3 regions of the Pseudoalteromonas sp. AS84 genome follow, and region 1 is predicted to be linked to each of the others. Evidence: predicted binding sites of a transcription regulator. Region 1 holds the regulator's gene; each other region holds the start of a gene.
The links. Region 1 encodes LexA, which represses DNA repair genes until DNA is damaged. Its sites were predicted from a motif close to TACTGTATNNNNATACAGTA; they were not measured.
Positions count from the first base shown of each region.

Region 2: dinB (DNA polymerase IV) is a predicted target of LexA. The motif match lies at 4,845-4,864, and genes of this name have one in related genera.
Region 3: WNY79_RS02935 (S24 family peptidase) is a predicted target of LexA. The motif match lies at 1,944-1,963, and genes of this name have one in related genera.

Region 1 covers NZ_JBBMQY010000018.1:10,905-21,859, forward strand. Annotated here, with positions in the region: gene WNY79_RS16010 (DnaJ C-terminal domain-containing protein) at 174-1,142, shown strand; gene WNY79_RS16015 (chaperone modulator CbpM) at 1,142-1,462, shown strand; gene WNY79_RS16020 (hypothetical protein) at 1,538-2,263, opposite strand; gene WNY79_RS16025 (hypothetical protein) at 2,577-2,957, shown strand; gene WNY79_RS16030 (PaaI family thioesterase) at 2,958-3,398, opposite strand; gene lexA (transcriptional repressor LexA) at 3,566-4,183, shown strand; gene coxB (cytochrome c oxidase subunit II) at 4,666-5,808, shown strand; gene ctaD (cytochrome c oxidase subunit I) at 5,808-7,400, shown strand; gene WNY79_RS16050 (cytochrome c oxidase assembly protein) at 7,400-7,930, shown strand; gene WNY79_RS16055 (cytochrome c oxidase subunit 3) at 7,966-8,841, shown strand; gene WNY79_RS16060 (DUF2909 family protein) at 8,744-9,052, opposite strand; gene WNY79_RS16065 (SURF1 family protein) at 9,067-9,807, shown strand; gene WNY79_RS16070 (transmembrane cytochrome oxidase associated protein) at 9,797-10,291, shown strand; gene WNY79_RS16075 (COX15/CtaA family protein) at 10,320-10,955, shown strand, end outside.
Region 2 covers NZ_JBBMQY010000007.1:173,280-184,234, reverse strand. Annotated here, with positions in the region: gene WNY79_RS09840 (response regulator) at 1-656, shown strand, start outside; gene WNY79_RS09835 (fumarylacetoacetate hydrolase family protein) at 1,036-1,656, shown strand; gene WNY79_RS09830 (ABC transporter substrate-binding protein) at 1,607-2,530, opposite strand; gene WNY79_RS09825 (aldo/keto reductase) at 2,649-3,701, opposite strand; gene WNY79_RS09820 (thioesterase family protein) at 3,711-4,145, opposite strand; gene WNY79_RS09815 (hypothetical protein) at 4,312-4,488, shown strand; gene dinB (DNA polymerase IV) at 4,876-5,928, shown strand; gene WNY79_RS09805 (leucyl aminopeptidase family protein) at 6,058-7,578, shown strand; gene WNY79_RS09800 (methyl-accepting chemotaxis protein) at 7,814-9,451, opposite strand; gene WNY79_RS09795 (S9 family peptidase) at 9,594-10,955, opposite strand, start outside.
Region 3 covers NZ_JBBMQY010000002.1:124,997-135,951, forward strand. Annotated here, with positions in the region: gene WNY79_RS02920 (hypothetical protein) at 1-61, opposite strand, end outside; gene WNY79_RS02925 (HNH endonuclease signature motif containing protein) at 65-895, opposite strand; gene WNY79_RS02930 (hypothetical protein) at 1,079-1,531, shown strand; gene WNY79_RS02935 (S24 family peptidase) at 1,539-1,904, opposite strand; gene WNY79_RS02940 (hypothetical protein) at 2,027-2,248, shown strand; gene WNY79_RS02945 (addiction module component) at 2,327-3,361, opposite strand; gene WNY79_RS02950 (S24 family peptidase) at 3,379-3,999, opposite strand; gene WNY79_RS02955 (YdaS family helix-turn-helix protein) at 4,179-4,397, shown strand; gene WNY79_RS02960 (hypothetical protein) at 4,394-4,687, shown strand; gene WNY79_RS02965 (hypothetical protein) at 4,698-4,970, shown strand; gene WNY79_RS02970 (hypothetical protein) at 4,973-5,368, shown strand; gene WNY79_RS02975 (SAM-dependent methyltransferase) at 5,378-5,968, shown strand; gene WNY79_RS02980 (hypothetical protein) at 6,001-6,285, shown strand; gene WNY79_RS02985 (replication endonuclease) at 6,286-8,772, shown strand; gene WNY79_RS02990 (hypothetical protein) at 8,781-9,047, shown strand; gene WNY79_RS02995 (hypothetical protein) at 9,214-9,867, shown strand; gene WNY79_RS03000 (ogr/Delta-like zinc finger family protein) at 10,211-10,456, opposite strand; gene WNY79_RS03005 (hypothetical protein) at 10,664-10,921, shown strand.

The DNA of each region.
Region 1 (10,955 bases):
AAAGTTAACTTAAGGCCTGTACTTATATTACTAAAAGGTGTCTGATTAATTTTTTACTTAAAGTTATTTTCACTATTCATTTATTTCTTACTATTTATCGTATTTTAACCACACAAGATTACCCGTTAAGGAGTATGCTTAAAGCTTACTCAATATGGGGATTTGGATTGCAAATGAAATTTGTTGATTATTATGCAGTGCTTGGAATATCGCCTGATGCAGACGATAAAGCGGTTAAAATAGCTTATAAAAAGTTAGCCAGAAAATATCACCCAGATGTAAGCAAAGAGCCTCAAGCAGAAGATAAGTTTAAAGAAATAGCAGAAGCTTACGAAGTCATTCATAACAAAGAAGAACGTGTAAAATACGACGAGTTACGTCGTCACCAGCAAAATCGTGCTCGTCAACAGCAAACAAATTATCGCGGTAGCGCTGGTTCTTCACAAGGTAATTATCAGCAAAGTGATCCGCAAACTGATGAGGAATTTTCTGATTTTATTAATTCAATGTTTGGCGGAGCTGGTGGGTTCGATCGTTCCGGGCAGAGCAGAAGTAACGCCGCTCGCGCGCAAAAAGGACAAGATGTGGAAATAGAATTCCCAATTTTTCTTGAAGAGACTTTAGTTGATACCGTTAAGCCTGTTGAGTTTATGTTACCGCAGCGAGATAGCAGTGGGCGTGTCTCTGAAATTAAAAAATCACTTAAAGTGAAAATTCCTGCAGGTTCAGTAAATGGTGAGCGAATTCGACTAAAAGGGCAAGGCGGATTAGGGTCAGCGAATGGGCAAAATGGTGATTTGTATTTACAAATTAGTTTAGTGCCTCATCCATTATTTGATGTTGAAGGCCATAACCTAAATATAGTCGTCCCTCTTGCTCCATGGGAAGCGGCTCTTGGTACAAAAATAAATTTACCTACGTTGGCAGGCAAAATCCAATTAACTATTCCATCTAATAGTCAGTCTGGTCAACGCTTGCGTATTAAAGGTAAGGGATTAATGAGTAAAAAAGCCAAAGGTGATTTATTTGCTGTGCTTAAAATTGTTAATCCAACATCTATTGATGATGCCAGTAAAAAACTGTGGGAAGAATTAGCCGAAAAAGCTCACTTTGATCCCCGTAATAACTGGAGCAAACCATAATGCAAATTATCGTGACACAAAAAGACGATTTACTTACTAGCAAAGAGCTATGTTTGAGCAGTGATATTAGCGAAGCAATTTTATATGAGCTAGTTGAGCATAATATTGCGGTTCCAATTGAGGGGGATCATGTTACGCAGTGGCAATTTACGGTATCTGCAGTGACTTTAGTTAAAAAAGCGGCCCGTATTCAACATGACTTTTCGTTAGATTGGTCGGCAATAGCCTTAGTTTTACAATTACTGGATGAGCGTGATGAGTTGATTTTCGAAAACGAAATGTTAAAGCGACATTTGAGTCGATTTAAACACTTGGAATAAAATCTGCCCTTGGGTACTTCCTAGGGCTTACTTACTCTATGGTGAGAGTGAGCTAGTTCTCAAAAACCAATATGACTACTTTGATTTATTCTTACTTTTAATTCGGATAAATCGTTTTAGTCGTATATTTTGTATAAGTAGTAATATTCCACTTAAACAAAAAAGTACGCTGGTTGCTGCAAAACTAATAAGCAGCGGATTATTAAAATCCTCTCGCTCATCGTAATCCATAATATGTAACATCCAAAAAAAGTCGAAAATTCGCCAGAGTGTGCTGCGAATGGTAACAACTTTGCCGTTATTTTCTGACAAGTACAGTGTGGTGTTAAATGTGTCGTCAAATTGTACTTGCCAAACATTGGTTTTATATCCAACTTCTCGCATACCTTGCTTTAGCAATACAGCGCTTGTCACTTGAGCATCAATAAGTAAGTGTGCTTTAGCATTTGCGGTAATTTGTATTTTAGTTGGCGGCTCAAAAGGCCGGCCTGTTATAGCGTTAAAGCTTTGTTGTTCATCTTTATTTATAACTGTAATTATAGGTGTGGTTAAGAAGTTCTCAAAAATTATTTGTGTTGGATTAGCCACCTGAGATGCAATATCGTCAAGGGAGGCCACATAATCAGCCTGCGTAAATGGGTTATTAAGAGTGCGTGTTGCAAGATGCTCCCCATGAACTTTATCAAGAGGGATAGCGCTCATTACTAAACCACCTAATAGCCAAGCTAAAATTTGTAATGCTAATAAATAACCTAACCATTTATGTAACTTGCGAGCATGTTTAAATATTTTTTTATTCATGTTTTAGTCTTATTATTTTTAGAGGCTAGTTTATTACATTAATGAGATAAGTTACTGCGACATTTTGTCGCAGTTTAAACTATAGCTTACTGTAATCATTTAAAAATAAAAAAGATTACACTTAAATTGCTAACATGATTTATTTGTACAATTGAGCTGAATGTTTGATATCCAGCTAGCTTTAAATGCTAATAAATACTTAAAAGCTGCGAAATATCCATATAAAGTGGTTAATAGAGCATAGTTGATTTGGTATAACGGTAAAACTGCGTTAAAGTTTGCAATGAAATTATTAGAGGATAAATACGAAACGATGTCGGAAATTCAATTTTTAAATGTAGATCTTGAGCTTGAATCAAAGCAAGATATTAGTTTGCTAGTGGCGGACTTGAAAAAAGTCGCTACGATTTTACATTATGACAAAGACGAATACCGTCAATTAGCGCGTATTGAAGCAACAGGTGTAGTAAACACGCCTGACAAAGCAATAAACCATATATGTGAGCTTATTGAATCGTGTTCGCGTAACGCGCTAAAGCAATGGTTAAGCTGTTCACGTAGAACGTTTGATATTGGTTTTGAATCAGGCACTTCCCCTAAGTGCTTTAATCAAGCCTTAGATGCAGATACATTACTACGTATATCTGCGATTGGTGCGGGTATGGAAATTACAATTTACCCAATCGAAAAGTAACTATCTTCGCTCTACGACTGCTGCGGTCATTTTAGATACGCAGCAAAGCTCATTGCGGCTATTTGTAATTTTTATTTCCCATACTGAACTACGCTTACCGATATGAAATGCTCTTGCCGTGGCTGTTAAAGTGCCGTTGCGAGACGCTTTTAAATGACTTGCGCTAATTTCCTGTCCCACGCAGTAAAATTTTGTAAAATCGACAACAAAGTTAGCTGCATAGCTGGCAACTGTTTCGGCAAGTGCAACGTTAGCACCGCCGTGAACCATCCCCATTGGGTTATGATGCTCAGGAATTGCCGGCATTGTGGCAACCAAGTAATCATCGCCAATCTCTGTGATTTCTATCCCCATAGTTTTCATCAGCGTACCTTGACCATTTATACCTTCATCAAGCTGTTTGCAAAACTCTAAAGTAATAGGTTGATACCAAATACTCATAATGACTCCTTTGCTTTTTTTATCATTTATAAACTTAGTTTTAGTTATATCCCTAAAATGTACACAAGTGAAATTACTTTGGCTATTTTAAGGCTTAATTTAAATTTGCGATTTTTATTTAACTGTATATACTCACAGTTAAATGTACTGTATGGAAAACCAGTTGTATGCGACCATTAACGAACCGCCAAGCTCAAATACTCGAACTAATTAAAGTTTTTATTAAAGACACTGGTATGCCTCCTACACGTGCTGAAATAGCGCAAACATTAGGTTTTAAAAGTGCCAATGCTGCTGAAGAGCATTTAAAAGCACTTGCTAAAAAAGGCGCAATTAAAATGAAGCCAGGTGCAAGCCGTGGTATTCAGTTAATTGAAGAAGAAGAGCCAGAACAATTAGGTTTACCGCTTATAGGGCGTGTTGCTGCTGGTTCACCTATTTTGGCGCAAGAGCACGTTGAAAGTCACTGCAAAATCGATCCATTAATGTTTAAACCGGCTGCAGATTTTTTACTACGCGTTAACGGTATGAGCATGAAAGATATTGGTATTATGGATGGTGATTTACTTGCAGTACATCGTACTCAAACCGCTGAAAACGGACAAGTTGTTGTTGCACGCTTAGACGAAGACGTAACTGTAAAACGTCTTGAGAAAGCAGGTCGTAAAGTATTACTTCATGCTGAAAACGACGATTTTGAATCTATTGAAGTAGATCTTGAGAATGAGTCTTTTAATATTGAAGGCTTAGCCGTTGGCGTTATAAGAAACGCTGATTGGATGTGACTTTAAAAATAGCTTTTAAACAAGCAGTTTTATAAATGCGTACTAATTAGTACGCATTTTTGTTTTAAAATTTGTACTAAAATAGGGTGCAAACAGCCCACTGACTATTCAACCTGTAAACTTTTTTGCACTTATAATTTCCCCTCCGAATGCGTTAAACCCCTTTGTTTTTCTCATCTTTTGAACTTCCTGTTGCCTAGCTAGTTGCTGATTTTTTGTTAATTACCCAATTACAACCTGATTGTTTTTTATACTAAAACTTGCTTGTTGTTCATTTTTTAGCTAATTATTAATGTGCTGAGCTAATAATAACTCACAGCTTTTTAGTTTTGAGAACACACAATATACACAAACACGTTGTTGGCGCAGCAAAACCAATCAATATTAAATGAGATTGGCTAAAAAAATAAAAATAACGAATTGGCGTTTAAGCCGTATGCCTCTTCGCTTTGCATTCGCAATAGCATCAAAGGAGCCACCACATGGGTAAACTGACCTCTACCTTGTGGCTTATATTATGTGTTTTTTCGCACCCAGTTTTGGCTAACAGCCAATACAATATGCGCAAAGGCGTAACCGATATAAGCAATAATGTATATCAGCTGCACATGACCATATTTATAATATGTTGTGTGATTGGGGTGATAGTGTTCGCAATTATGTTCTGGGCACTTATTCATCACCGTAAATCTAAAGGGGCTGTACCTGCCCAATTTCACGAAAGCACTAAAGTAGAAATACTTTGGACTGCAATTCCGTTTGTTATTTTAATTGCTATGGCAGTACCAGCTACTAAAACCCTAATTGCAATGGAAGATGCCAGCAAAGCTGATCTCACTATTAAAATTACAGGTTCACAATGGAAATGGCATTATGAATATATGGGCGAAGATGTAGAGTTCTACTCTATTTTATCTACCCCGCAAGATGAAATCGCTAATCTTGCAGATAAAAATCCTAACTACTTACTTGAGGTTGATAAACCTCTCGTACTGCCAATAAATCAAAAAGTACGATTTTTAATGACTTCTGACGATGTTATCCACTCTTGGTGGGTACCTGATTTTGCAGTTAAAAAAGATGCGAATCCCGGCTTTATAAACGAAACATGGACGAACATAAACGAAGAAGGTACTTACCGAGGCCAATGTGCTGAGTTGTGTGGTAAAGATCATGGCTTTATGCCCGTTGTGGTGGTTGCTAAATCTGAGGCTGATTTTAAAACATGGCTTGCAGATGCAAAGCAGGCTAAACAAAAAGCAGCATTAGCAGATGCCGCATTACTTGATAAAACCCTCCCAAAAGAAGAATTAATGACTTTAGGCGAACAAGTATATATGGCCAATTGCGCTGCATGTCATCAGCCTACAGGCATGGGATTACCGGGTGTATTTCCTGCACTTAAAGGCAGCCCGATAGTGCTTGGCGATATAAAAGATCACATTGATGTAGTTATCCATGGACGACCTGGTACGGCAATGCAAGCATTTGCCAAGCAGTTATCTATAAAGCAATTAGCAGCGGTTATTACTTATAAACGTAATGCGTGGGGTAATGATACGGGTGATGTTATTCAACCGAGTCAAATACAGGCAGCACTTGATGCCAAAGTGGAGGCGAACTAATGAGTAGCATAGTAGAACAACCTAACGCCAATGAAGCTCATCATGCTCATCACCCAGCTAAAGGTTTTAAACGCTGGCTTTACACAACTAATCATAAAGATATAGGTAGTTTATATTTAATTTTTTCGCTGACCATGTTCTTAATTGGTGGTGGAATGGCCATGGTGATCAGAGCTGAATTATTTCAACCTGGTTTACAGTTGGTCGACCCTCACTTTTTTAATCAAATGACCACAGTGCATGGTTTAATTATGGTGTTTGGTGCGGTTATGCCGGCCTTTACAGGCCTTGCTAATTGGATGATACCGCTAATGATTGGCGCGCCAGATATGGCATTGCCAAGAATGAATAACTGGAGCTTTTGGATTTTACCGTTTGCATTTTTAATCCTATTGGCATCGTTATTTATGCCTGGTGGGGGTCCTGCATTTGGTTGGACTTTTTATGCACCACTGTCCACAACATACAGTAATGATAATACTGCATTGTTTGTATTTGCCGTACATATTATGGGAATTAGCTCAATAATGGGCGCAATCAATGTGATTGTAACCATAGTGAACTTACGTGCCCCCGGCATGACATGGATGAAGTTGCCCTTATTTGTATGGACGTGGTTAATTACTGCCTTTTTATTAATAGCGGTAATGCCTGTGCTTGCAGGGGCTGTCACTATGGTGCTTACCGATAAGTACTTTGCGACCAGCTTTTTTGATGCCGCAGGCGGTGGTGATCCGGTGATGTTCCAACACATTTTTTGGTTTTTTGGTCACCCCGAAGTATACATAATGATTCTTCCTGCCTTTGGCATTATATCTACAATAGTACCTACCTTTTCTCGTAAAAAACTTTTTGGCTATGCCTCAATGGTATACGCCACATCCTCCATAGCACTATTGAGCTTTATTGTATGGGCTCATCATATGTTTACCACTGGGATGCCAGTCGCTGGCGAGTTGTTTTTTATGTACGCGACCATGCTTATATCGGTACCTACAGGCGTAAAAGTATTTAATTGGGTTGCCACAATGTGGAAAGGCTCAATAACTTTTGAAGTGCCAATGCTTTTTAGTATTGCGTTTATTGTGCTGTTTACCTTAGGTGGTTTTTCGGGATTGATGCTAGCAATTACACCTGCTGACTTTCAATATCACGATACTTATTTTGTAGTGGCGCACTTTCATTATGTATTAGTAACAGGGGCCGTATTTTCGATAATGGCAGGGGCTTATTACTGGTTGCCCAAGTGGACGGGCAATATGTTTAATATCACGTTAGCTAAATGGCATTTTTGGCTATCACTGGTGAGCGTGAACGTACTGTTTTTTCCTATGCATTTTGTAGGGCTTGCCGGTATGCCGCGTCGAATTCCCGATTACGCACTCCAATTTGCCGACTTTAACGCAATCATAAGTATTGGTGGATTTGCCTTTGGTTTATCGCAATTGTTGTTTGTAGCTGTGGTAATTAAATGTGCACGCGGTGGCGATAAAGTACCTGCAAAAGTATGGGAAGGGGCAGAAGGGCTTGAGTGGGAAGTTGACTCTCCAGCGCCATATCATACTTTTTCTAAGCCGCCGGTAATCAAGTAATGACACACGCACCGCTACTCAAACGTTTGGTACTTATTTGCATAGGTATGTTTGCCTTTGCCTTTGCTTTAGTACCTTTGTATGACGTGTTTTGCGACGTAACAGGGCTTAATGGAAAACCTTCGCTTGAGCAAGCAGAGCAAAGTACGCAAATAATACAAAACCGAGAAGTTGGCGTTAGTTTTACTACTCACGCGCAAAGAGGTGCGCCGTTTGAAGTTAAGTCAAAAGAATACAGTGTTGTGGTAAAACCCGGTGCAATGCGTGAAGTAATGTTTAGTGCTAAAAATAACAGCAACCTAGATAAAGTAATGCAGGCTGTACCATCAGTCTCGCCAGGTAAAGCGGCAAAGTATTTACATAAAATAGCGTGTTTTTGCTTTGATCAGCAACCTCTAAAAGCAGGGGAAGAACTTAAATTTAAATTACTTTTTTATGTTGATACAGCACTGCCAAGCGACATTGAAGAATTAACTTTATCTTATACCGTATTTGATATTAGTGAACAGCTGGTGGCAAGTAATAACTAGCTTTTTAAACTAGTGTGAAACTAGGAGTAAATAAAATGAATCAAGAATATGAGCATTATTATGTACCAGAGCAAAGCCCGTGGCCTATTGTGGGCGCTGTTGCATTGTTTTTTATTGCAGTAGGTGCAGGCTTAACAGTTATGAGTGTAGGCAAAGAAGGGGGGAGCGGGGTTTACCTACTTTATGCCGGTATCGCTGTGCTTGTGTATATGTTGTTTAGCTGGTTTAAAAATGTAATTCGTGAGTCGGATCAAGGTTTGTACTCAGCACAAATGGATCGCTCTTTTAGGCAAGGTATGAGCTGGTTTATTTTTTCTGAAGTTATGTTTTTTATGGCCTTTTTTGGTGCGCTTTTTTATGCACGCGTATTGTCGGTACCTTGGCTTGGAGGCGCAGGCAATAATGCAATGACCAATGAAGTATTATGGCCAACTTTCGAAGCTGTTTGGCCGCTAGTTTCAACACCTGCAGGCGAAACTACTCAAGCTATGGGCTGGCAAGGTTTGCCGCTTATTAATACCTTAATACTGCTTACTTCCTCAGTTACTCTACATTTTGCCCATGTAGCGATGGAAAACAATAAACGTACTCCACTTAAAGTTTTTTTAGGCGCTACTATTTTATTAGGTGTTTGCTTTTTAGGGTTACAAGTTGAGGAATATATTCATGCGTATAACGATTTAAACTTAACGCTAGATGCAGGTGTTTACGGTAATACGTTCTTTTTATTGACTGGTTTTCATGGCATGCATGTAACTCTTGGAACCGTACTTTTATTTGTAATATTTTTACGGATATTAAAAGGGCACTTTACTAAAGATAAGCATTTTGCTTTTCAAGCAGCGGCTTGGTATTGGCACTTTGTTGATGTGGTGTGGCTGTGTTTGTTTGTATTTGTATATGTGCTGTAGCGTTTATTGGCGAATTATTTGCTTTAATAAAACCAAGTTTAAGCGCTGCAATAACAGCAACTAAAACAACGACCGAAAACAATACGCGACGACCTAAAAAGTGAGACATAGGTCGTCCCCCAGTTTTCCCTGACACCATAATAAACAATGCTCTAAATAAGTTAAAAAGTATAAATATTAACAACAGTACGATAATAATTTTAATAATCACTGAGTTGACCCTTTATGCAGTTAGTTTTATGGCACAAACAAAAGCTTAGCTCACTAATCACACTTTGTATGGTTGTGGTTGTGGTACTTGTGTGTGTGCGACTAGGATTTTGGCAGCTGGAGCGGGGTGAGCAAAAACAGCAGCAACTAACCGCTATTGCTAAGCAACAGACTCGTGGTGTGATGAGCTGGTCTCAATTACTTAATCTGCCTGATAGCTGGAACAAAACAGGTGTATTGGTTGAGTTAAAAGGGCGGTTTGTACAAAACCAATATTGGCTTTTAGATAATCAAGTTTATAACGGGCAAGTAGGGTACGACTTACTTGCTTTACTAAAGCCAGACAGCGAAGAAAAAGTGATTTTAGTTAATTTAGGATGGGTAAAAGCGCCTATATCTAGAGAGATACTGCCAAAGGTTACTCTGCCTACAGGTGTTTTTATTCTTAAAGCGCAAATAAAAGAAAATAACTTAAGTAGCTTTACGCTTGAAGATAAAACTACAAATAACGACTTACCTACAAGAATCCAATCTATCGACTTGAATATGCTGAGCACTCAAAGCCAGCAATCATTAATTAATTTTATGGCTTACAGACAAGGTACTGGTGATGAGATTGCAACACCTCATTATGAGGCTGTTGTTATGAGCCCTCAAAAACATAATGCCTACGCTGTGCAATGGTTTTTAATTGCTGTTGCATGTGCTGTTGTTGCTATTTTTGCGAGTAAAAAAAGGACACATAATGAAAAATAATCCCCTTTTGTTGTTTGTGGGTTGCTGCGCAATCCCATTAGTTTTGGCATATGGCGCATTAAAGTTTGATTGGTTGCCTACTGCAATTACTAATAATGGCGAGTTTTTAAGCCAAGAAATAAAACTCAAAAATTGGCCGCAAAATAATCCCAAGCAATGGACTATCGCACTTAATTATTCAAACGAATGTAACACCCCATGCAGCGAACAGCTCAATGCACTTAATAACTTATATGTGGCACTTGGTAAAAACCAAGGCAAGGTTGATATGGCTGTAATAGGAAGCCCCAACAATAAAAATCTACCATGGAAAATTATTACCGAGCAACAGAGTTTAAATCCTGCAAGTTTGTATTTAATTGATCATATGGGGTTAGTGGTACTTGAATATCCCTTTAAGGCCGAGCCACAAGAAAACCGTTTAGTACAAAAAGGGTTATTAAAAGATCTAAAAAAATTACTTAACTATTCTCGTTCTAGCTAATTAAGTTGAGCTTAAGTTGGAGTATCTGATGTATAAAAATTATAAAAACTTAGTATTAATAACAGGGTTACTCGCTTTAATTGTGGTTGCTTTAGGTGCGTATACACGCTTAAGTGATGCAGGTTTAGGCTGCCCCGATTGGCCTGGCTGTTACGGCTTTTTAACGGTACCTAAGCATGAGGCCGATATAGCCTTAGCAACTCAAAGCTACCCCGATATGATGTTCGAAACCGCAAAAGCGTGGAAAGAAATGATTCATCGCTACTTTGCAGGTGCTTTAGGTTTACTTATTTTAGGTTTATTTGTGTTGGCTTTTTTAAAGCGCCAATATCCAACTACGCCAGTTAAATTGCCTTTGGCTTTACTTCTACTCGTGGTGTTTCAGGCTGCCCTTGGTATGTGGACAGTAACCATGAACCTTCAGCCGCTTATTGTAATGGGCCACTTATTAGGTGGCTTTAGTATTTTGTCACTTATAACGCTTTTATATTTACGGCTAACCGAAAAACCCATTATGGGTGGCGATAGCGGCGCAAAACGCTATTTCGGTTTAAGTTTAGTAGCGCTCAGTGTGTTAGTAATCCAAATTGCACTTGGTGGTTGGCTGGCTGCAAATTACGCCGCTCCACATTGTAGTGGTTTGCCATTGTGTAATTACGCACAA
Region 2 (10,955 bases), on a different contig from region 1:
AAAAAGTACGTATTGCAGATGCGTATAAAGCCCCTTACGATATTATTTTTATTGATATTCATATGCCTGTAATGGGCGGCAAGGAAGCTACCATAGAGCTCAGAAAAATGGGCTACAAAGGTCCAATAATTGCGCTTACGGCAGCTACAATGAAAGGGATACGCGAAGAACTTGCAGCCCTTGGCTTTAACGATGTAATACCAAAGCCTGTTGATAGCGCGGCTTTATACCAAAGTTTGCAAGATTATTTGGTAGCGCCAGAGCATGCACCGCAAGCTAAAAATATAAATTGTAGTAGTGGCTTAACCGAGAAAAAACAACGTTTTTTACTGGTAGAAGATGATCACGATGCAGCGCAAATTACGCAGCTACTTTTAGAAAGTTTAGGTGTTGAGACGGTGATTGCGTCAAGTTGCGCGCAATGTTTACAAATACTTAATCACGACCAGCAATTTAATAAAGTATTGCTAGACATGCATTTACCCGATGGACGTGGCACTGACTTAGGCCAGCAAATTAATGAGCGATATCCAGAGCTTCGCTTAGTAATTGTAAGTGGTGCAGAGCCAGATCCTAGAGAAATAAAAGATTTAAATATAGACCGAGTTTTACTTAAACCTATTAATTTGAGCTTACTTGAAACGCTTATTAGCTAGGGCCTGTTTATCTTTCGAGGTTAAATTTGCAGCAGTATGTTTGGTATTTAGGCAAGGCAGAGCCTGTGTAGTGTGGTTATTCCCCATAAATAGGCGATAACGTAGCACAAATGCCAAACATGCGCTGCCCGAAGGGTTCTGCCCAGGGGCTATTTACTCTTTGTTGCCTACATAGATTTAGGTAAGGGGCGTGAGCAGGACGCGGAAGCTTTGCTCGGTTTTTACTTATTCTTACAGGGATGTAAGTCAGTAGAATAACGCAGGAGCAGTTATCGAGCCCACTAGGTTACAAACCTCGCGCCGCGATTAAATAGCCCCTAGATTGAACGAATTTTAATCCTGAAAGGTCAACAGGTCCAATAACTGAGACATTATTTATATGCATTCAATAAAGTTAGTATCTGAAGAATTAATACCATCAAAAGTAGTGTGTGTTGGCCGTAACTATACCGCACATATTGCAGAGCTAAATAACGAAACGCCAGATCAAATGGTTTTATTTAACAAACCAAATAGCGCAATTACTAATACGTTACTTGCAGCTCATAACGGCGATACGCTGCATTATGAAACCGAGTTATGCTTTGTAATTAAAGATAAAAAATTTGTAGGTGTTGGGTTGGGCTTAGATTTAACTAAGCGCACAGTACAAAGTAAATTAAAAAATAAAGGGCTTCCATGGGAGCGCGCTAAAGCGTTTGATGGCTCTGTTATTTTAAGTGACTTTGTCGAACTAACTGATGCTATGAAACACTTTACGTTTGAACTTAAAATTAATAATGAAGTGATTCAGCGAGGTGATACTCATTTTATGCTACATAATCCTGACTCGATTTTACAAGAGATTAATGAATTTATGAGCCTCGAGGACGGTGATGTAGTAATGACAGGCACACCTTCGGGCGTAGGTGAGGTAACGGCTAAAAGTATTTTTGCTGTTGCACTTTATGCTAATGATCAGTGTTTACTTGAGCATCAGTGGAAAGTAAGTAAAAATTAATGACTTGCTGTTGGTAGTGTTTATCAAAGTCGGTAAAGGTAGTTTTAAGCCAAGTATGCTGACTTTGTTGGTACTCAGGTGATTGTAGTACGTTGTTTTTTAGCGCGCGGTTAATTTTTTTAAGCGCTTGCTCTGCAAAATTATTGGGGGCGTTAGCCGCACAGCCTATTGCTCCTCTTATAAATTGAACATCATTTTCTTCTATTGGTACACTCTCTATATTCGTAAATTCGCCTTGCTTATTAAAGTAATCGGCCATAAACGGGTAATCAATTGAATAGTCTAAAAATCCGTGACTCAAACGCGCTATAACAGCCTGACTTTCGTTTTCACTGCTCCAACTTAACGATGACTCTTTATCTCGTTTTGTATTTTCGATAATAGTATTAATTTCAGTTGTAAATTTACGTGCAGCGGCTTGTCCATATACGTATTGAGGATCAGTTAATAAATTAATAAGATGAATAGGTGAACCGTGCTTTTTCTCTAATTGTGGCTTTAGCTCTTTTGTCGTGATAATTGAAAATGGAGGATATACCGTTGTTGGATTTGAGTAGTTAAGTAGTTGGTTATTATATTTTTTATAAATAACACATGGGAAACATACGTTTTTTCCTTCATTTAAATATTTATTTATACGCTGCTGAGGGACTATTAAGCGAGTATGTTTTACATCAGTTATGGTTCTGATTAGTTGCTCAGTTAGATTGTCGCAAATTCCACCTTGTGGTGCACTTTCGCTCTTAGCTATATGAAAAGGGGGCGTGTAACTTTGCAGCCAAATAATCTCTTCTAGAGGCTGTACTTTTTGCTCAACGGCATGTGCGTTAAATACAATTAATAAGCAAAATGCATAGTATCCGTTTTTCAGCATTGATAATTATTCGTTGAATTAATAAAACTTAATTAAAGTATAGTGTTGGTTGTTGTAGGGTCAAATATTTTAGTTAAAAGCAGCCTTTATGCAAGGCTGCTTTTTAACTGGTACACGCTTAATAAGGCATTGGATAGTTTTTAAATATAGTATTAATTTCGCTAAGGATTTCGTCACTTAATGTAATGTTAAATGCATCAATATCTTCTTTTAATTGGGCTATGGTTGTTGCACCAATAATTGAAGATGTGACGCCATCTACTTGGTTACACCATGCGAGTGCTAGTTGTGCTGGAGTAATATTGTTTGCATGAGCCAGTTCAACATACTGCTTAGTTGCTTGCTCTGCGTTTGGTGTATCTCTAAAAATACCGTTGCGCTGCATGAAGGTCCAACGAGAGCCTTCTGGGCGAGCACCATTTAGGTATTTACCCGTTAATAAACCGGCGGCTAAAGGTGACCACGGTAAGTAGGCAATATCTTCGTGTACACATTGCTCTATTAAATACGGCCAGTCTTTAGCGTGCGCTAGGCTAAACTCATTTTGAATAGATACCATGCGCGGTAAGTTATGCTCTTTGGCCAAGCTTAAAAACTGGCTTATACCCCATGGCGTATCGTCAGATAAACCACAGTGCTTAATTTTACCTGCTTTAACACATTCATTAAGGCCTTGTAGAATATCAAGCATACTAGCTTGGTGTTCTTGTGTATTTACGTCGGTAAATTTAAGTGTGCCAGGCCATTGTCTGCCAAAGTGTGGAGTAGAGCGATTTGGCCAATGCAGCTGATATAAATCAATGTAGTCGGTTTGAAGACGCTTAAGTGAGTCGTCCACGGCTTCTATTACTGTTTGGCGAGTAATATTACCGCCATCACGTACCCAAGATAATCCATTGCCAGCAATTTTTGTAGCAAGTACTACATCGCCACGCTTTTGCTGATTACGCGATAACCAGTCACCAATAATTTCCTCGGTTTTGCCATAGGTCTCTGGAGAAGGAGGCACAGCATACATTTCGGCTGTATCAATAAAGTTTACGCCTTGCTCTAGCGCGTAGGCTATTTGTTCATCAGCATCGCTTTGAGTATTTTGTTTACCCCAAGTCATACTGCCTAAACATACTCTTGAAACGTTAATACCACTGCTGCCAAGTGCGCTGTATTGCATGAGAATTCCTTATTGATCGTATTGAGAGTAGCTAACTAACGCTGATAAAAGAGGCTCTGCAATTGGTGCTTTTTGGCCTGTTTCAAAATCAAACATAACCACTTTTGAAGTGCCTGTTGTTGTTATAGCGTTTTGCGCGTGACTAAATACGGTGTAATTCATAACAAATCGATCTGTTTTTATATCAGAAATAGTAACGCCGACTGTAAGCGTATCTGGAAAAGTAACTGGGCGTTTATAACGAATGTTGTTTTCGCTTATTACCGGACCTACGCCATTAGAGCTTATTGTATCGAAGAGATTTATTTTATTTAAGAAGTCGATTCGGGCTATTTCAAAGTAACGTAAATACACCACATTATTTACGTGTTGTAGTGCATCCATATCAGCCCACGCTACGGTGATGTCGGTATGGATAGGGTGCTGATCTTTAAACGTTTGCATTATTTATTGGCCCTTAATTATAAAGTATTTAGATTATCAATATGGAGTTGTGAGCTCAAGGTAATTAATAGCATGTTTTTTTATAAGATGATTGTACCTGTTTAATTTTAGGTCTACAGTTAAATTACACAGACAAACACAAACACAAAAACACACAGAGGTATGTATGCACAATATAATTAATTGGTCTTTAGCTTGTTTGGTTTTTATAGCCTCATTTACCTGCTACGCAATGGGTAATGAATCTGGCGCTATTATTTTAATGTTAGCGGGGTTTTTCTTCGAAGTTATGTTTTGGTTACGTGGCCATAAAGAGCCAGAAGATAATAAGCACTTTTTTTAATCGCTAACTAGGGCCTGTTGACCTTTCAGGATTAAAATTTGTTCAATCTAGGGGCTATTTAATCGCGGCGCGAGGTTTGTGACCTAGTGGGCTCGATAACTGCTCCTGCGTTATTCTACTGACTTACATCCCTGTAAGAATAAGTAAAAACCGAGCAACAAAGAGTAAATTGCCCCTAGGCAGAACCCTTCGGGCAGCGTATGTTTGGCATTTGTGCTACGTTATCGCCTATTTATGGGGAATAACCACACTACATAGGCTCTGCCTTGCCTAAATACCAAACATACTGCTGCAAATTTAACCTCGAAAGATAAACAGGCCCTAGGCTTGCTTATCACATTTGATTCTATAATAATGGCTGTATAAATAAACAGTTGTGTTGTGGTGATGAAGAAGTTTATTCACATAGACATGGATTGCTTTTACGCAGCAGTAGAAATGCGAGATAATCCTAAACTTGCATGTGTACCGCTTGCTATTGGAGGCAATAGCCGACGAGGCGTGCTCTCAACCGCTAACTATATAGCGAGAGAATATGGCGTACGATCGGCTATGTCGAACTATCGTGCTAAACAATTATGCCCCGATTTAGTTATTGTCCCTGGGCGCATGGCTGTATACAAAGAAGCTTCAAATCAAATACGCGAAGTATTTAGCCGCTATACAGACTTAATAGAGCCTCTCTCCCTTGACGAAGCCTACCTAGATGTAACAGACAGCACAGCTTGTAAAGGCAGTGCCACACTTATTGCACAGCAAATAAGAGCCGATATTTACAGTACCACAGGATTAACTGCATCAGCAGGAATTGCGCCTATTAAGTTTATTGCCAAAATAGCCAGCGACGAAAAAAAACCGAATGGTCAGTTTGTCGTTTTGCCTCATGAGGTCGATGACTTTTTAGCGCAATTACCTCTGGGGAAAATTCCGGGGGTGGGTAAAGTAACGCTCGAAAAACTCAATTTAAAAGGCTTATATACCGGCAAAGATGTACGTGAAAAGGGCGTAAATTGGATGCAGCAACATGTAGGCAATTTTGGTGTATCGCTTTATCAAAAATGTGCAGGTGAGTATATTGGTAAAGTATCGACAGATCGCATTAGAAAATCGCTGAGTGTTGAACATACCTACGAATACAATAAAACAAGTTTGCAAGAGTGCTTAGATGAGCTGCCAAAATTGTTAGACGAATTAGTTTTAAGGCTTAATAAGCAACAATTACAAAACCGTATTAATAAACTGAGTGTTAAGGTGAAGTTTGCAAATTTTGTAGTAACCTCAGCCGACCAGGCATACCACGAACTAAACACTGAAATACTTGTTCAACTACTTACCAAGGCTTATCAAAGAGGTTTACAGCAGCCTGTACGATTACTTGGTATAGGCGTTGGTATTAAAAGTGAGCCAGAGCAAAACTTTCAACTGAGTATTCTTGATTAAGCTGTAAAGCCTGTAACTCCAAGTTGCCATTTATTGACAAGTTGTGTAATTAGCTCATCGCACCTTGCTGGTCTTCAATATTTAAATCGACGATAATAGAGGCCTATGTTTTCTAACAGGACTTTATTTATGGCATACCCTCAAGCGGTTAGTGCGAGCCTTGAATGCACATCACATGATGCGCTTATTATTATTAGTGATGACTTTTCTTTATTACCAAATAACTCATTACGTGATGCTATTTTAGCCCAAGCAAACGTTGATTCTCGCATCGGTAAGCAAGTTACTTTATTAGTAATTGAAAACAAGCGCGTTGTACTTGCGCCTACTGGTCCGTTAAATAGAGATTACGATGATGTTCGCCGTTATTTTGATGCTGCTAAATTAGCAATTAACGAAGCAAAAGCGTCGGGTAGTGTTAATCCTGCATTATTTTTACCAAATTTAAATGGCGACAGTCGTTATCAGCACGCTTTAGAAGTTTCTTATTTAGGCGCTTGCCAAGCCTTATGGCAGCCATTAGAAGCGCGTGAATATCACGGTGAAAGTATTGAACCTATTACTCAAATTGGTTTAGTTGGCGCAAGCGAGCAAACAATCAAAGCTGTTAATGCAATTGCAGCTGGCCAATATGCCGCGCGTGATTTATGTGGCACTGAACCTGAGCGTATGGCTCCACCACGTTTTGCTGATTACTGCGTTGACTTATTTAAAGGCTCAAACATTGCGGTTGACGTAATTGATGATATTGCAGCTATTGATAAAAACTACCCAATACTAAGCACTGTTGCGCGTGCATCGTATGCAGTTGAGCGCCATCACCCACGTGTTGTTAAGCTTGAATATGTACCAGAGGGCGAAATTACTCGCACACTTATGTTTGTAGGTAAGGGTCTTGTATACGATACAGGCGGTGCAGATTTAAAAGTAGGCGGCCATATGGCAGGCATGAGTCGTGATAAAGGTGGCGCAGCTTCTGTTGCGGGCTTTATGAAAGCTGTTGCGGATTATCAGCCTAAAGGCGTTAAAGTAGTATCGTACTTAGCTGTTGTTCGTAATTCTATTGGTTCGGATTGTTTTGTGCCAGATGAAATTATTACTAGCCGCGAAGGTATCCGTGTACGCATTGGTAATACCGATGCAGAAGGGCGCTTAGCAATGGGCGACCTACTTAGCGAAATGAAAGATTTAGCTAAAACTGAGGTCAATCCAACGTTATTTACTGTAGCTACATTAACGGGTCACGCGGCACGTGCGATGGGTCCTTACGGTGCGTATGTTGAAAATGGCCCTGCTCGTAGCGCAGGTGTTTCACGTCAAATAGCTGATTTTGGAGATTTGTGGGCTGATGGCGCAGAAGTATCGCGTTCACGTCGCGAAGATTACGACTTTATTAAACCACGCACGCTAGCTGACGATGTTTTATCTAGCAATAACGCAGCATCTGCCGTTACTGCTCGTGGACATCAGTTCCCTATGGCGTTCATGGCTATTGTTGGTGGGCTTGATAAGCACGGTAATGACTCTGCACAGCCACTACCTTATGTTCATATGGATATTGCTGGTAGCGGTGTTGAAGGCGGTGATTGGCAGCATGGCAAGCCAACGGCTGCATCAGTAACGAGCTTGTTTGCACGTTACTGTATGTAATACCAATCCGCAATAATAATTAATCATTTTTCGGGGCTAAACGTGTCGCTATCTGTGTTAAAAAATTCTCATTTAGAACAACTAAATAGCAAATTTTTTGCCTAGCTATCAACACGTTTTTCCATCCTAAAAATAGATCACTTAATTAAGCGAAATGGTATAAGCTAAAAACGCATATGTAATAAAAAGCTCTGTTAATTCAGGGCTTTTGCGTTTCATGATAACGGTATCGCTATCAATCTAATTTAAAGCGATTAACTACGCTCGAAAGCTCTTGGCTACTTTGTTTAAGGTTATCACTAGCATTGGTAAGCTGTTTAGTATTATTGAGTGACTGCTCAGTTGATTGAGATAGCTCATTAATACGTAAATTAACTTCATCAGCAGCTTGAGTTTGTTGCTCTGTAGCACGTGCTATTTGACTGTTCATTTCGGTAATAATTGAAACAAGTCGTTCTATTTCATTAAGCGAAGTATTGGCTGATGACGCCTGTTCTACGGTAGAAACCGAAAGTGCTTGGCTTGATTTAACTGCTTCTACTGCTGCTTTTGCACCTTCTTGTAGTTTAGTGATCATGGTTTGAATTTCGTCAGTACTTTGCCCTGTACGACTAGCCAATGTTCTTACTTCGTCTGCAACAACAGCAAATCCTCGACCATGCTCTCCTGCGCGAGCAGCTTCAATGGCAGCGTTTAATGCCAGTAAGTTTGTTTGCTCAGATATACTTCTTATTACATCAAGTACAGAGCCTATATTGTGGCTTTCGTTGGCTAAATCTTCTGTTACACGGCTGACCGTTTCTATGTTGCTTGAGAGTGTTTCTATGGCTGTAATTGTTTGAGCAACTACGTTTTTACCTGTTGATGCATTTTGTGCTGCGTCTTTAGCTGCTTGCTCTGCGGCTTCGGCGTTACGGCTTACATCATGTATTTGGTGAGTCATTTGCTCCATGGCAGCTGCAACTTGGGTTGAGCTGTCGTTTTGGAGCTCAATAAATGAGTGGCTTGTTCTACTTGATTCATCAACTGTATGCGCATGCTCGCTTACGTCGTTTGCGCTTTGAGATACATGGGCAAGTGACTCTCGCATTTTTAAAGCAAATAAATTAAACGAACGTGATAGTTCAGATATTTCATCATTTCCAGATTCACTCAATTTGCGGGTCAAATCACCTTCGCCTTGTGAAATATCTTTCATCATATCGGCCGCTAAACGAGTAGGTATTAAAATGCTCTTGCCTATAAAGTAACTAAGTAAAATAACAGCAATAATCATAATTGTAGCACTGATAACTATAAGATTACGCTGCTCGCTAAATGCTGCGTCAATTGAGTCTAGATAAACACCTGAACCAATAATCCATTGCCATTGACTGAAACCTTTAACAAATGCGATTTTTTCAACTGGTTTTGCTTTACCAGGTTTTGGCCATTTATAAGGAATAAACCCCTCGCCAGAACGTTTAACTATATTCACCATATCAACAAATAATGCTTTGCCATCGGGGTCTTTATTATTAGTTAAATCTTTTCCCTCAAGCGCAGGTTTTATAGGATGCATAACCATTGTGGGCTGATAGTTGTTAATCCAAAAGTAATTGGTTTTGTCGTAGCGCATTGCTCTTATTGCATTAAGTGCTTGCGATTGAGCTTGTTGTTGAGTAAGTGAATTACTTTGCTCAAGGTCATAAAAGTGCTCGATTATACTGTAAGCAGTTTCTACTACGTTTTGTGTTTTTAGATACTGCTCGTTTTTAAGAGAGCTATATTGGTGAGTTAAGCTGGCTATACTAAGCGCTATAAGCCCAAACACCACAATTGCTATAAGTAGCGAGAAACGTTGGAATATACTGAAACTACGTAGACTAGGCATACATTTATCCTCAAAAAGTGTGCGCTTTAGCGCATAGGATAAGCGTAGCTAAAAAGAGAGTTTAATCTAGGTCCGACGAGTAATAATGCAAAAAAAAGGCTGATTTATCAATCAGCCTTTATCTATTTTTAAAATAGTTTAATTATTTAACATCAAAATGACGATTAAAAAAGTTTGTAATTGTTTGATGTAAGTGTGTTTGCACCTGTTTACCACGTAGGCTGTGCTTAGAGCCTGGGTAGGTCATCATTTCAAACTGTTTTTCGTTATCTTGTAGTTGCTTAAATAATTTAGTTGAATGCGTAAACAACACGTTGTCATCAGCCATTCCATGATAAATCATTAATGGACCTTTTAAGCCATCTGCGTAGGGGAATACTGCGCTGTCCTCATATCCTTTAGCATTGGTATCAGGATGACCTAAATAGCGCTCAGTGTAATGGGTATCGTATAGAGCCCAATCGGTTACTGGAGCACCCGATACGCCCGCTTGAAAGTAATCGCCCGCTTTAAACATAGTCATAAGTGCCATGTAGCCACCGTAGCTGTGGCCATAAACACCAATACGCTGTGGATCTACGTAATCAAGTGTACGTAAAAACTCTACGCCTTTAATTTGATCGGCAACTTCTACTACACCTAAGTGTTTATAAATTGCATCTTCAAACTTTTTACCACGGTTGTACGAACCACGGTTATCAAGTTGAAAAATTACGTAACCTTGTTGCGCCATGTACTGAAAGTACAAGTTTTTACTGCGCCAGCTATTCGTTACTCGCTGAGCATGCGGGCCGCCGTATACGTTAACAATAACAGGATGCTTTTTACCATCAGTAATGTTGCTAGGCTTAAATAAACGGTAATGCATAACTTGGCCATCTTCGGCTTTAATTGTGCCGTATTCTGGTTTTGTTAAGTCGCTTAAATAAGGAGTAAGCGGATGGTTACTATCAAGCTTATTTTCTTCAAGCCATGTAATAAATTCGCCGTTTACTTTGCGAAGCGCAGCTGAGTTTGGTTTATTATCAGATGAACTATTATCGATAAAGGTTTTGCTGTCTTTTGCTAGCACAACATTATGGTACTGACCTTTTTCGGTGATACGTTTGGCATCGCCTTTTTTAAATAAAGGCGCGCTGTATAAATGGCTTTCAAGAGGAGTGTCTTTACGACCAGCAAAGTAAATAATGCCTTTTTTCTCATCAATGCCTTTTAAGCTATCAACAGCCCAATCGCCAGAAGTAATTTGACGAACAAGTTGACCGTTTGTGCGATACAGATATAAATGTTTAAAACCGTCGCGCTCAGATGCCCACAAAAAATGCTTTTTGTCTTTTAAAAACTCAAGATCAAAATGTAGGTTAATCCACGTTTCGCTGTTTTCGGTTAGTGCTACTTTTTGTGCTTTAGTTTCACTGTTATAAAAACGAAGCTCTAATTTATGTTGCGAGCGATTTTGCCATTGGTACGACAATGTATTGCCGTCTTTTAGCCACTTAGCGCG
Region 3 (10,955 bases), on a different contig from region 1:
ATTGTTTATTTGAGCTTTGTCTTAAATAAATGATCAGATTGTGATCCAAATATACTTTCATAATTTACTCTTTAATATGACTATCTTTTTTGCATAGTTTCTGTAATTTTTGTACATCTTTTTTCTCATTTTGGATATGCATTTTTCTATGGCAGTTTGGGCAAAGAGCTACAGTATTCGCGATGGTGTCTTTACCACCTTTAGCAAGCCAAATAATATGATGCGTTTCTAGATACGGTTCATCCGATTTGTTTTTAAAAGGAGCCGGTTGATTGCAGAGCTGACAAAACCCTTTCGCCAATCTTTTTGTATGCTCAGCAACCCAAGGGTTGCGTTCGTGTTGCTGGATAATCACATTTCTACTACCTACATTCTTTCTAACATTTTTTGCTCTACGTTCAATCTCTTCGTCACTCAGCCTTTTTGCTTTTTTAGTCTTTGCTTCAAAAACTTTACTTAAATAAATTTTATTAATTGGGGGCGATTCATTACCTTTAAGCTTGAGCGGGAATACACAAACCTTTCTAGATAGACCATTTTGATCTGGTTGTTTCTCAAAGTAAGGCGTTGAAGCTAATTGAACAATACCGATATAAACATATTCTTTATCAACAAAAACTTCAAAAAGGTGAACCGTGATACTGGTATCATTAGATTCCGAAAGTGTTTTGTTTTGAGCGAAATTTAAACTTTGATCACCAGTGGTACCCATTCCAGTGTAATAGCAAATATCACCTTCCCAACGATCATCATATATAGATTTAATATGGTTTGAGACAATAACTAACGTATTAGATTGATGAGAACGCCTCATCCCCCCTTGTGGAGAACAAGCAAATAGCTCACACAATTCTTTATTATTTAAAACTGAGCCCGGCTGAATTTCTAGTGTCATTAATTATCCAATACATTATAAATTTATAATAATAAGTTAAATATACCTCTTTTTTGATCTTACCAGTAGGCTTTCATGTAAGTAATAAACCAATGAAATTATAAGTTTAGAAATACCACCTTTATGATAAGTATAGCTATAATAGAATTACTTTATGATTTTATTTATTCTTGAAGAGGGATTATGAAGGTAATTTTTTTTTTAATAGTTCTTGTGATATCTGTTGTTTCAACAATTTATACAAAGCAGCAAGAAATGATTCATGTTGATGTGTTAAAGGTAGGCTACATATCAGGCTTTGATGAATCAGTAGTAATTTCGTTTGGTAAAAATGAAAACGACTTTCATGCATTTGCTATAAAAAAGAAAGATATAAAGCAGGGTGTTGAGCTTGTATCTAAATCAAAAAATAACCCTAATTTTTCTATATTTGGTGATGTTGTAGGTGAAGCGCTTGTTCGTTCAAGTCAGGCAGAGACATTCGCTAAAGTTAAAGTGTTGAGTGTTGATAAGCAAAATCAAAAAGCCGTATTTGAAGTTGAGGCTAATTTATTAAACATAAATACGAATGAGCTTAATAAATTAGATAGAACAAAAGTGATTGTAAAAGATAAGCCTTTTTTAAAGCTTATGTAAGTGCTGCCTATCCTAAGGTTAAGTTAGCCCTATGCATTCTAATTGATTGAGTTACAACACCTTCTATATTGTACTGGTCAAACTTAGTTAGTTTAACAGGACTGTGGTCAGAGCTAGCTGAAAGCAATAGATTGTTTTTTAAGTCAGCAACTTTACAAACAAATTGACCATTTAAGCAGGCTACGATTATATCGTAATTTTTAACTATTTTTGCTCTATCTATAATGAGTACATCGCCATCAAATATCCCCACATCTTCCATACTTCTTCCGCTAGCACGGCCAACAAATGTTGAATCACTTAAAAAATTAGCATCGATTGTTTTTTCTAACTTTTTTACTTCAGGGCCCACTAATACATTTTGAATAAGCATATATTTTCTCAAAGCTTCAACTAAGTTGATTATAGCCTTAACTGTATATAAAAACAGTAGCTATACTTAACTGCAATAAAGATAAGTGCCAAAATATGCCTTTTAATGTTAAAGGTAAAACAATGTCTAATAGTTTAAGAGCGAGAAAGGCGATTCGCAAAATATTCGATGGTAAATATATAGACGCTCCAATTACAAAAGAGGAAGTCGATTTGCAATGGGATTTTTTAATGATGCTGAAAGTTCCTGAGCATAGGTTGATAGAGATTATAAACAATGAACAAGTAGATAAGAAGTTACTACAAAAAATTTATGACGCATTAAACATTTACGATGTAGCTTAAAAAGCCCGCATTTAGCGGGCCTTTTGTATCTTTATTTGGTAAAAGAATAGATATTTTATTGATAAAAATACAATAGATTTATAAGTTACGCTTCAAGTTAGACATTTCTGTTATTTGCTCGATTACGGATTTATAGTTATTTATTGATTGAAAGGCATTAGCCATATCTTTACCTGATTTAACAATCGAGCTTAAGTTAGCACTATTATTTATGTAGCCATAGATATTAGAAGCTACAAGTTCTGTCTCTAAGTTATTCACTAATTTAGAGACCTCCGGTGATTTTGTCTTTTCTTTGAGTTCATCTAGTAGCATTGTGATTTTGTCTTTATGCTTGGTATTTTCATTTTCTAGTTTCTTAACTTCAGCATCTCTATCTTGAATCATAGTACTCAAAGCTTTTACAAATGATCCCATTTCGTCAGCACTACCAGCCAAACGATTAAATATATTAAGAAAAGTTATTATATCCTTGTTATCAGAAAAGTTTGGATATCTAATTTTATGGTCAATTTCGCTCCAACCTTCTTCGAAGATTGTTCGAACTTGAACTTCAGTAAATACTTTTGATTTATGAGGTGATGTAGAAAAAACGAAATGTATTGAGCGATAACCAGCTTTATGTTCTTTGACTACCCAAGCAGTTCGGTCTTTGTAATCTTCTTTACTATCGCCTTCACGGATATATGCAGTTATTTTTTCAGATTTTTTCCACCTTTCTTCAAGTGAGTTGATTATTTCAACGCAATCTTGTTTAAATAAGTGTAAGGCGCGTATACCAATTAAGTCCGTAATTTTGGTAGAGTAGTTATCTACAGATATGTTTATATATTTTTTATTATAAGAGCCTGAGCCTTTGGTGGTTTTCCGTACAATTTTTTCCATCAAATGTTCGGGGTCTTTAACTCTCCAGCGCACAGAATGAACTTTAGCAAAACGTTGGATTGTTTTTGCGTATGATTCAGCTAAATCTTCAAGGTCATCGATTTTAGATTGATGATCAGCACCAATTGATTGTATTAGCTCCCAGTCAAGTGCGCATTCAGTGAATTTTTCTTCAGAGATCTTGTTTCTTGATAGAAACTCATTTAATTCCATGTCTTCAATATTCATATAACTCCCTTAACTTTTTAAAGTGACTTACCTGTAAATATAACTTTTCCAACCAACGTGCAATTACCATTAATCGGTATTAGTTGTTCTGGCCAGTTGGGGTTGGCGGCTTTTAGGAACTTGTGGCCATTTTCGATTATGAGCTGTTTAAATGTGGCTTGGTTGTCGTCGTCTAGGCGGGCTACTACGTACGAACCGTGGATGCATTCGGCTTCAGGGTCTACAAAAATCAAATCACCTTCATCAAACTTTGGCTCCATGCTAATACCTTGCACTTTTAAAACAAAAGTTAGGTCGCTGCAATTAACCGGGCACATAAAACGTTCTGCGTCATACGCTTTAATCTCACTTATTTCTGACCAAGCACCGGCTTGCACCCAGCTAATAAGTGGGGCGGTGGCTTTGATTGATGGCCCTGGTGCAACATTACTACTACTGTTTTCACCAATACCGAAGCGCAAATATTCTGGTGTACATTGGAGTGCTCGCGCTAATGACTCAATATTGCGAGGATTCTTAGTACCACCACGTTCCAACTTTTGTATAGAGGTTTGAACGGTGCCAACTAGTTCAGCAAGTTGATATTGGGTCAACCCCAACTTCTTACGGCATTCCTTAACTCTTTCTGCAATATCCATATTAATACCTTTAAATAAATTAATGACTTTAAGTAATATAGGAAAGATTATCACAACCTTTTGTGATAATTACAAATCACTTAAAATCATGCTTGATAATCAAATAAAGTGATAATTGAGTTTGACAATGAAATAAAGTGATCTTATTATCACCTAAAGTCATTTTTGAAGAGGTGTTTATGTCAGCCATAGAAAAAGCAGTAAGCCTGATTGGTGGGCAAACAAGGTTAGCTCGTCTTTTGGGTACTCAACAAACCGCAGTTTGGAACTGGGTAAATAGACACTGCCAAGCCCCAGCGAAATACATTCCGCGTATTTCAGAACTAACTAACGGTGAAATATCGGTAAACGATTTACTAGCCGATCATCAAAAAAGCAAAAAGGAAGATGCAGCATGAGCACTGAACAACAAATCATTTTATTAGATATTCACCCAGACGCTAAAGCCGTGTTGTTTGCACTACTGCAAGAAAACAACCAACTACGCACTGAGCTTGAAGAGCAAAAAGACCGCCTAGTTAGCACCGTTGAGGCATGCGAGGTATTGGGATGTGCGCGTAAAAAGTTTTGGATTTTGTCGAAGTTGTCTGATTTTCCTAAATCAATTCAGTTTGGCAAAACTAATCATTATCGCTTAAACGAGCTAATTAAATTTAGAACGCAGCACCAACAAAGCGTTAATAACTAGGAGCAAAGCAATGAGCACATACCAAATATTTGACCAAAACACGTATAACGCATTACCTAACTTAGCCGCCAAAGCTGAGTATTTACTTAAGTGCCAAATAAGCACTAAAGACGCCGTTAATTGTAAATCAGTTGAATTTGAACCGTGCTTACAAGCCTTTGTTGGTGAGTTGCCATTACCTATTTACTGCCACGGCAACGAAAACCAAACCATACAAAAAGCCGTGTACTGGTTAAAAACACAAGCTTTATCTAAACCACAGCAACAACCACAAAGAGTATAAATATGGCTAACGCACTTATTAAACAAAGCGATAACGCACAACCTGCACCACTAAAAGCAGTAGAAGGGCGCTACATACCAAAAGGCCTTGCTGAAATAAAAGTGCTAATGGGTAGCGAACGTCACACACCAGAGTACGTATACACCAAAGTGTTAAGCGAGCAAGAGCGCACAATAGTGTGTTTTGCTGCAGGCCTAAAACGTCATGACCTTGAAAAAGGCTTTGCCAATTTTAACGCTGATACACGCCTTAAAATTCACAAAGCTATTTTGCAGTTACAAGAACTGGTTAAAGCATTTGTTGATGCCAACGCCATGGCACCGGCTAAGTTTTTGCAAAATGCGCCTGCTGAGTCTGCAAAAACCAGCTACTCCCACCTAACTGTTAGTTCACACTAAGGATTGATCATGAGCTCAACTAATCGCGGAACCCAGCGCAATGCAGATGATTACTACGTAACACCGCATTGGTTAATAGAAGATTTTTTAGCAGCGTTTAGCGAAAACTGCCGCTTTAATTTTGACGAACAAGCATACCCGTTAATGTTAGACCCAAGCGCAGGCGGCTGCGACAAGTACGAAATGAGCTACCCAACCGTACTAGAAAAACAAGGCTTTACTGTAGAAAGCTGGGATATTCGCGAAGACTCACGCGCTAATTTAAAAGGCGTTAATTTTTTAAACGTGCCCAGCGCTTTATTGCCGAAATACGACGTGCTCATAACAAACCCACCGTTTAACGTAGCGCAAGAATTTACAGAACATGCGCTTGAAATGGTTAAAGAGGGCGGTTTAGTGATCATGCTGCAACGCCTTAATTGGTTAGGTAGTCAAAAGCGAAAACCTATGTGGCAAAAACTACCATTAGCCGCCGTTTATGTTCATAGTAAACGCCCAGGCTTTGACCCACAAAAACCAAGTAAAACAGATTCAACCGAATACGCCCACTTTGTATTTTGCAAAGGCCATGAACTGGCCTCTGAACTTTTCGTAATTTAACACCCAAAAACAACACCCAAAGGACTACTAAAATGAACACAATCAAAGACCAAGATCTATCTAAAAATCAGCTATTAGTTAAAAACATTGTTGAGCATGCGGTAGACCAAGCCAACTTTACTATTAAAAATTTAGGCAAGCGCTCTACCGTTGCCATGCTAATGGAGTGCGAAAACTGCCTAACTGACTTTATGCCAGTGGTCAAACTTATTGCTGATGACTACATTGAATACACGCCAATTTACGACCAAATGTGCGCCGCAATTGATGCCGTTCAAATAGGTGAAGATTTAGTTGAAATAGAGTTTGCCGAATAAATGGCTAACCCTAAGCCACTCGACCTACAAGCCCTTAGACTATCTGGTATAGCTAAGGGTTTAATTTCATCTATTAGCGATATTGACGATCGCAACTTTTTAGCGCGTGGCCTGCAAAATGTGCCAGTGCCTTTACAAAGTCGTATGGCCCGTAAATACATAGACCGCTACAACCAAAAAAAAGCGGGTAGCCAATACCGTGCTAATACATGGTTACGCCGTACCATTGCACGTTTAAAGCCACGCTTTGGCGTACTGTTTAGTATTACTCAAAATATGCCATTGCCATGGCATATTTTAAGCAGTATTGAAAAAACCAAAAAACACGCAGGCACACTCGCTATGGAATGCGTGCAAATAACGCTTGATGTAAGCGAAGAAAACCAACACCTACCGTACGAAAAAATAATATCGTTAACCTACGATGCAATAGCAACTCATGCCAAAGCTGTAGGCGCTAATGTACCATTTTACGCCATGCGCGACGACAACTTGCCAACCGAGTGTTACGAAATTGCACTGCTAAAAATGCAGTGTGATAGGTGGTGGGCTCGCCAATTAAAAACTATTCGCCGCCAGTTTTTAGAGTTACTAGAAATTGCCACAGGCCAAGTAGGCAAAGATTTATACCACGATAAAAAAAGCAAAAAGTTTAAACGCCGTGGCATTAGCCCTTACTCGTCAAAACAGGCACAGCGCGAATTTAACTTTGCCCAAGCCAGTGGCCGCCAGTTCTTAGAAATGATGGAACTGCAAAGCAGTGACGGCGACGTAATAAGTTTAATAGAAGCAGTAAAAAGCGGCATGGCAAACCCAACCAACCGTCGTAACGAGTTAATGCTACGCATACGCGAAACCGAAGAGTTAGCCGATGAAATGGGCTATGTAGGTGTGTTTTACACCATTACGTGCCCGTCACGTTTTCATGCAAACTCAAGTAAATGGCACGGCGAAACTCCAAAAGATGCACAAAATTACCTAACCCAAACATGGGCGCGTGCCCGTTCTAAGTTAAACCGACGTGGCCTTAAATACTTTGGTGTGCGCGTAGTTGAGCCACATGCCGACGGTTGCCCGCATTGGCACATGATGCTGTTTATGCCTAAAAATAAGCTGCAAGAAGTGAATGCTATTTTGCGTTGGTACTTTATTCAAGAGGATAAAACAGAGCTTTACGATTATTACGGTCCTGTGCAAACCCGCGCAAAAGTAGTAAACGAATGGGTAGATATAAACACCCACGGCACGCACATTAAAACCGTCGAAAAATGCGTAAGCTACCGCGCAGGCACTAAAAGAAGTGAGCTGTTTAAAACCTATAAACAAAAGCGCCGCGAGTGGGGCCTTAAAAAAAGCCAAGGCAAAAAAGCCAAAGCGCCCAGTAAGTTTTATCGTACTTTTAGCCCACGCTTTGACGCTATAAAAATGGATAAAAGCAAGGGCAGTGCAGCCAGCTACATTGCTAAATACATCAGTAAAAATATTGATGGCTACCAATTAAGCGACCATGAAGATGCAGAAACAGGCGAAAACCTGCAAGAGCAAGCTAACCCTGTTTTAGCCTGGGCAAGTACATGGAACATTCGTCAGTTTCAATTTCAGGGTTCACCAAGCGTTACCGTGTATTGTGAATTACGCCGCATGCCAAAAGGCAAAGCAATAAGCGACGAGACCATAGAGCCTATTCGCCACGCTGCAGATACTGCCAGCTGGAAAGACTACGTAAAACTCCAAGGCGGTATGTGTATAGGCCGTGCGGCTAACTTCAAATCAATGTACGAAGACACACAAATGGGCAACGACTACGCCGAAGTAGTACGCCGCATAAAAGGCATTGTTACCAATGTAAGTATTGAATCAAAGCTTCATCGTATGATTAACAATGTTTATAACGTTACCACCGAAACGAGCCTTAAAACTCGCCTAGTAGAATGGACAAGGCAACTCAAAGGCACAGCCGAAAAACTCAATGCTAAGGATAACACCAACGTCGGCGCAGCCGACCTATCTTGGACTAGTGGTAATAACTGTACGCCTATAGCCGCAGGGTCTAGAGCTGAATTGTTACTCGATATGATGGGCACTTCAAAAAATGACGTTGATGAAGTAATAAAGGATCTAAATAGCGGAAAAAGGATCAGCCGAAACGGCCAAATTTACCAAATACGAGACGGCCAACTTCAAGTTTTAAATATTGATGAGCAAATAAAGCATGATCAGCGCTTAGCTATTGAGTCATTGGCTAAAACATATTCCCAAAAAGCAGGTAGCTGGCACATAACTGAAGCCCATTGGCAACAAGCCCGCGAGTATGTAGAGCTTGCTTATAAATACGCCCAGCTTGACGGGCGCAATACACCAAATAACACCCATATACAAAACGGTCTAGTTACTATTGGCGACTGGGACCTAGTTACTTTAATAAAACAAGGCAGCGCATCAGCAATCAGCGATAACGATTGGTGGGCATTGGATTTAATGGCGTAGGAGAAAAAATGACTATTCGCATTTCAAAAGTACTCATGCCTAAGGCATGTATTAGTTGCCAGGCGTTTTGCCCAAAAGGGTATGCAGAGGATCAGCATAGCCCGTTTATTACTAAATTCGATAAGCCCGCGCCTAAAACCCAATACGGCCAGTGCCGAAAAAGTAATAACAGCGTATTTGCCACCGAAATTTGCATCGGCTACCAGCAAGAACCTAACGCCGACGTATTTGCAGTAACGAATAGACTAGAATTAAAACAACAGGAAATATTTTGATACGCTGACACTATTGGTGTTCTTTATTTAGCTAGATTAGTATTAAGCATAGAAGTAACGTCTATTAGTTATCGTGATTTATGAACATAGATTTAAAGGCGTAAATGTACCCGCTAATAGATTAATTAGCGGGTACATTTATAAGTTATCAAAATAAGGAACTGATATGAAAAAAGGGTTTGAAATAGCAGCCGATTTAACTGAAGTCGCAGTTAAGAGCTTGCTACTAAATGGAATAGCTAAAGATATACCTTATGTGGGCACGTTGCTTAAAGTATGGAATTTAAATGATTCAATTAGAGACCGTATGTTTGCATCCAAAGTAATGCGCTTTTTTGAATCTTTAAGTGATGTTAAAGGCAAAGAACGTGAAAAAATGTCAAACAAGATAAAATACTCAAATCAAGATGACTTAAATAACATTACGGATAAAATTTTATTTTGTATTGAGTCAATAACCGATATAGATAAGTCAGAGTTTATAGCAAATTTATTTATTGCTTACACTTATGAAAAAATAACAGAAAGCGAATTTAGGCGATGTACTGATATTATTAAGATATCCTTTTTAGATGATTTAAAAAACTATGTCATGACAAATCTTGATTCGTACTGTAACGAACAAGAGCTACAACGGAATAAAGTTATTGCTTTAATAAATACTCCACTGTTTGCTCCTTTTAGAGATGATATCTTTTTAGGTAGAGTTGGTGACACTGATAATTTAGGGGAACAATTATTTAAAGAAACTGATATAGGTCATCGGTTTAAAATTGCTTTTCAATTCGGGAAAGAGAAAAGAGAGGTTGAAAACTCTTAGTTTTCATGAAGCTACAAGCCGTAAATTATAATTACCCCTCTTTTAGTTGGTTTTGTTGATAAAGCAGGCTATTGCGTAGTGGTTTTACATGACAGGTTTAAGAAGTGAGCAAGTGGGTGTGTAATATGAAACATGGCAAAGAACACTCCAGTATTGATATACGAGTAATGCAAATTAATCATGTGTGCTTTTTGCCTTTCAAGTAAAGTAATCGTTGCTTTATTTAAAAACTTGCAAACCTTAAAAAACAAACTAAATTTAAGAGTGCCGAAAGGTATTTTTAACGTTTTCTTTTGAACCCATACATACTGTGGGTTTTTTTATGGCTAAAATAAAGCTAGGCCTAAAGCCCAATCAATTCTAATTGTTGTTCTCGAGGTAAGTTTTTAATAAGCGCTGCGGCAAGTTGCGCAGTGGTTTTACATGGTGGGTTTAAAAAGTGATCAAACGATTGGGTAATACGGAACGTAGCCCCGCATTCGCGAGTATTAGTACACGAGCAATATAAATTAACAACATGGGCGCTTTGTTTTTCGCGTGATGTAATTGTTGCTTTAGCTTCGCAATTTGGACAAGTAACCCGCGCCATAATAACCACCAATCGTTAATAAAATACACTGTTATTATATACAGCGTTTGCGTGTATGCCAAACAACCATTTAACTGTTAGCTGCTGATTTCCTTGGTATGAGAACAAATTTAACCTATTATCATGTATCAAGCTAAGTGGCTCAGACAGCTAAAAAGCTATAGGTTTGAGGTACTAGATTATTACAGTTAATTTAAGGAGAAACATGTGGGCTGGGCTTTCGATAATATAAAGATATCACTTGAAGAAATGATGTTTGATTTAGATGATGTGAAAAGCTGTTCTAGTGGGAGAGTTGTAAGGAGTAATTATTTACCACTTACTGAAGACGTATATGAAACTAATGCTGTGGCTGTATATCTTTATGGTGAAGGTAATGTTGATGCTGATTTGATTCAGCTATCAGCCAGTAAAGGGAATAAAGCGGATTTAAGTGAAACAAATTTAAATTTGTTTCACTTGTAAAGAAAGTTACAGTAATTTTTGCTTCTGCTGACTT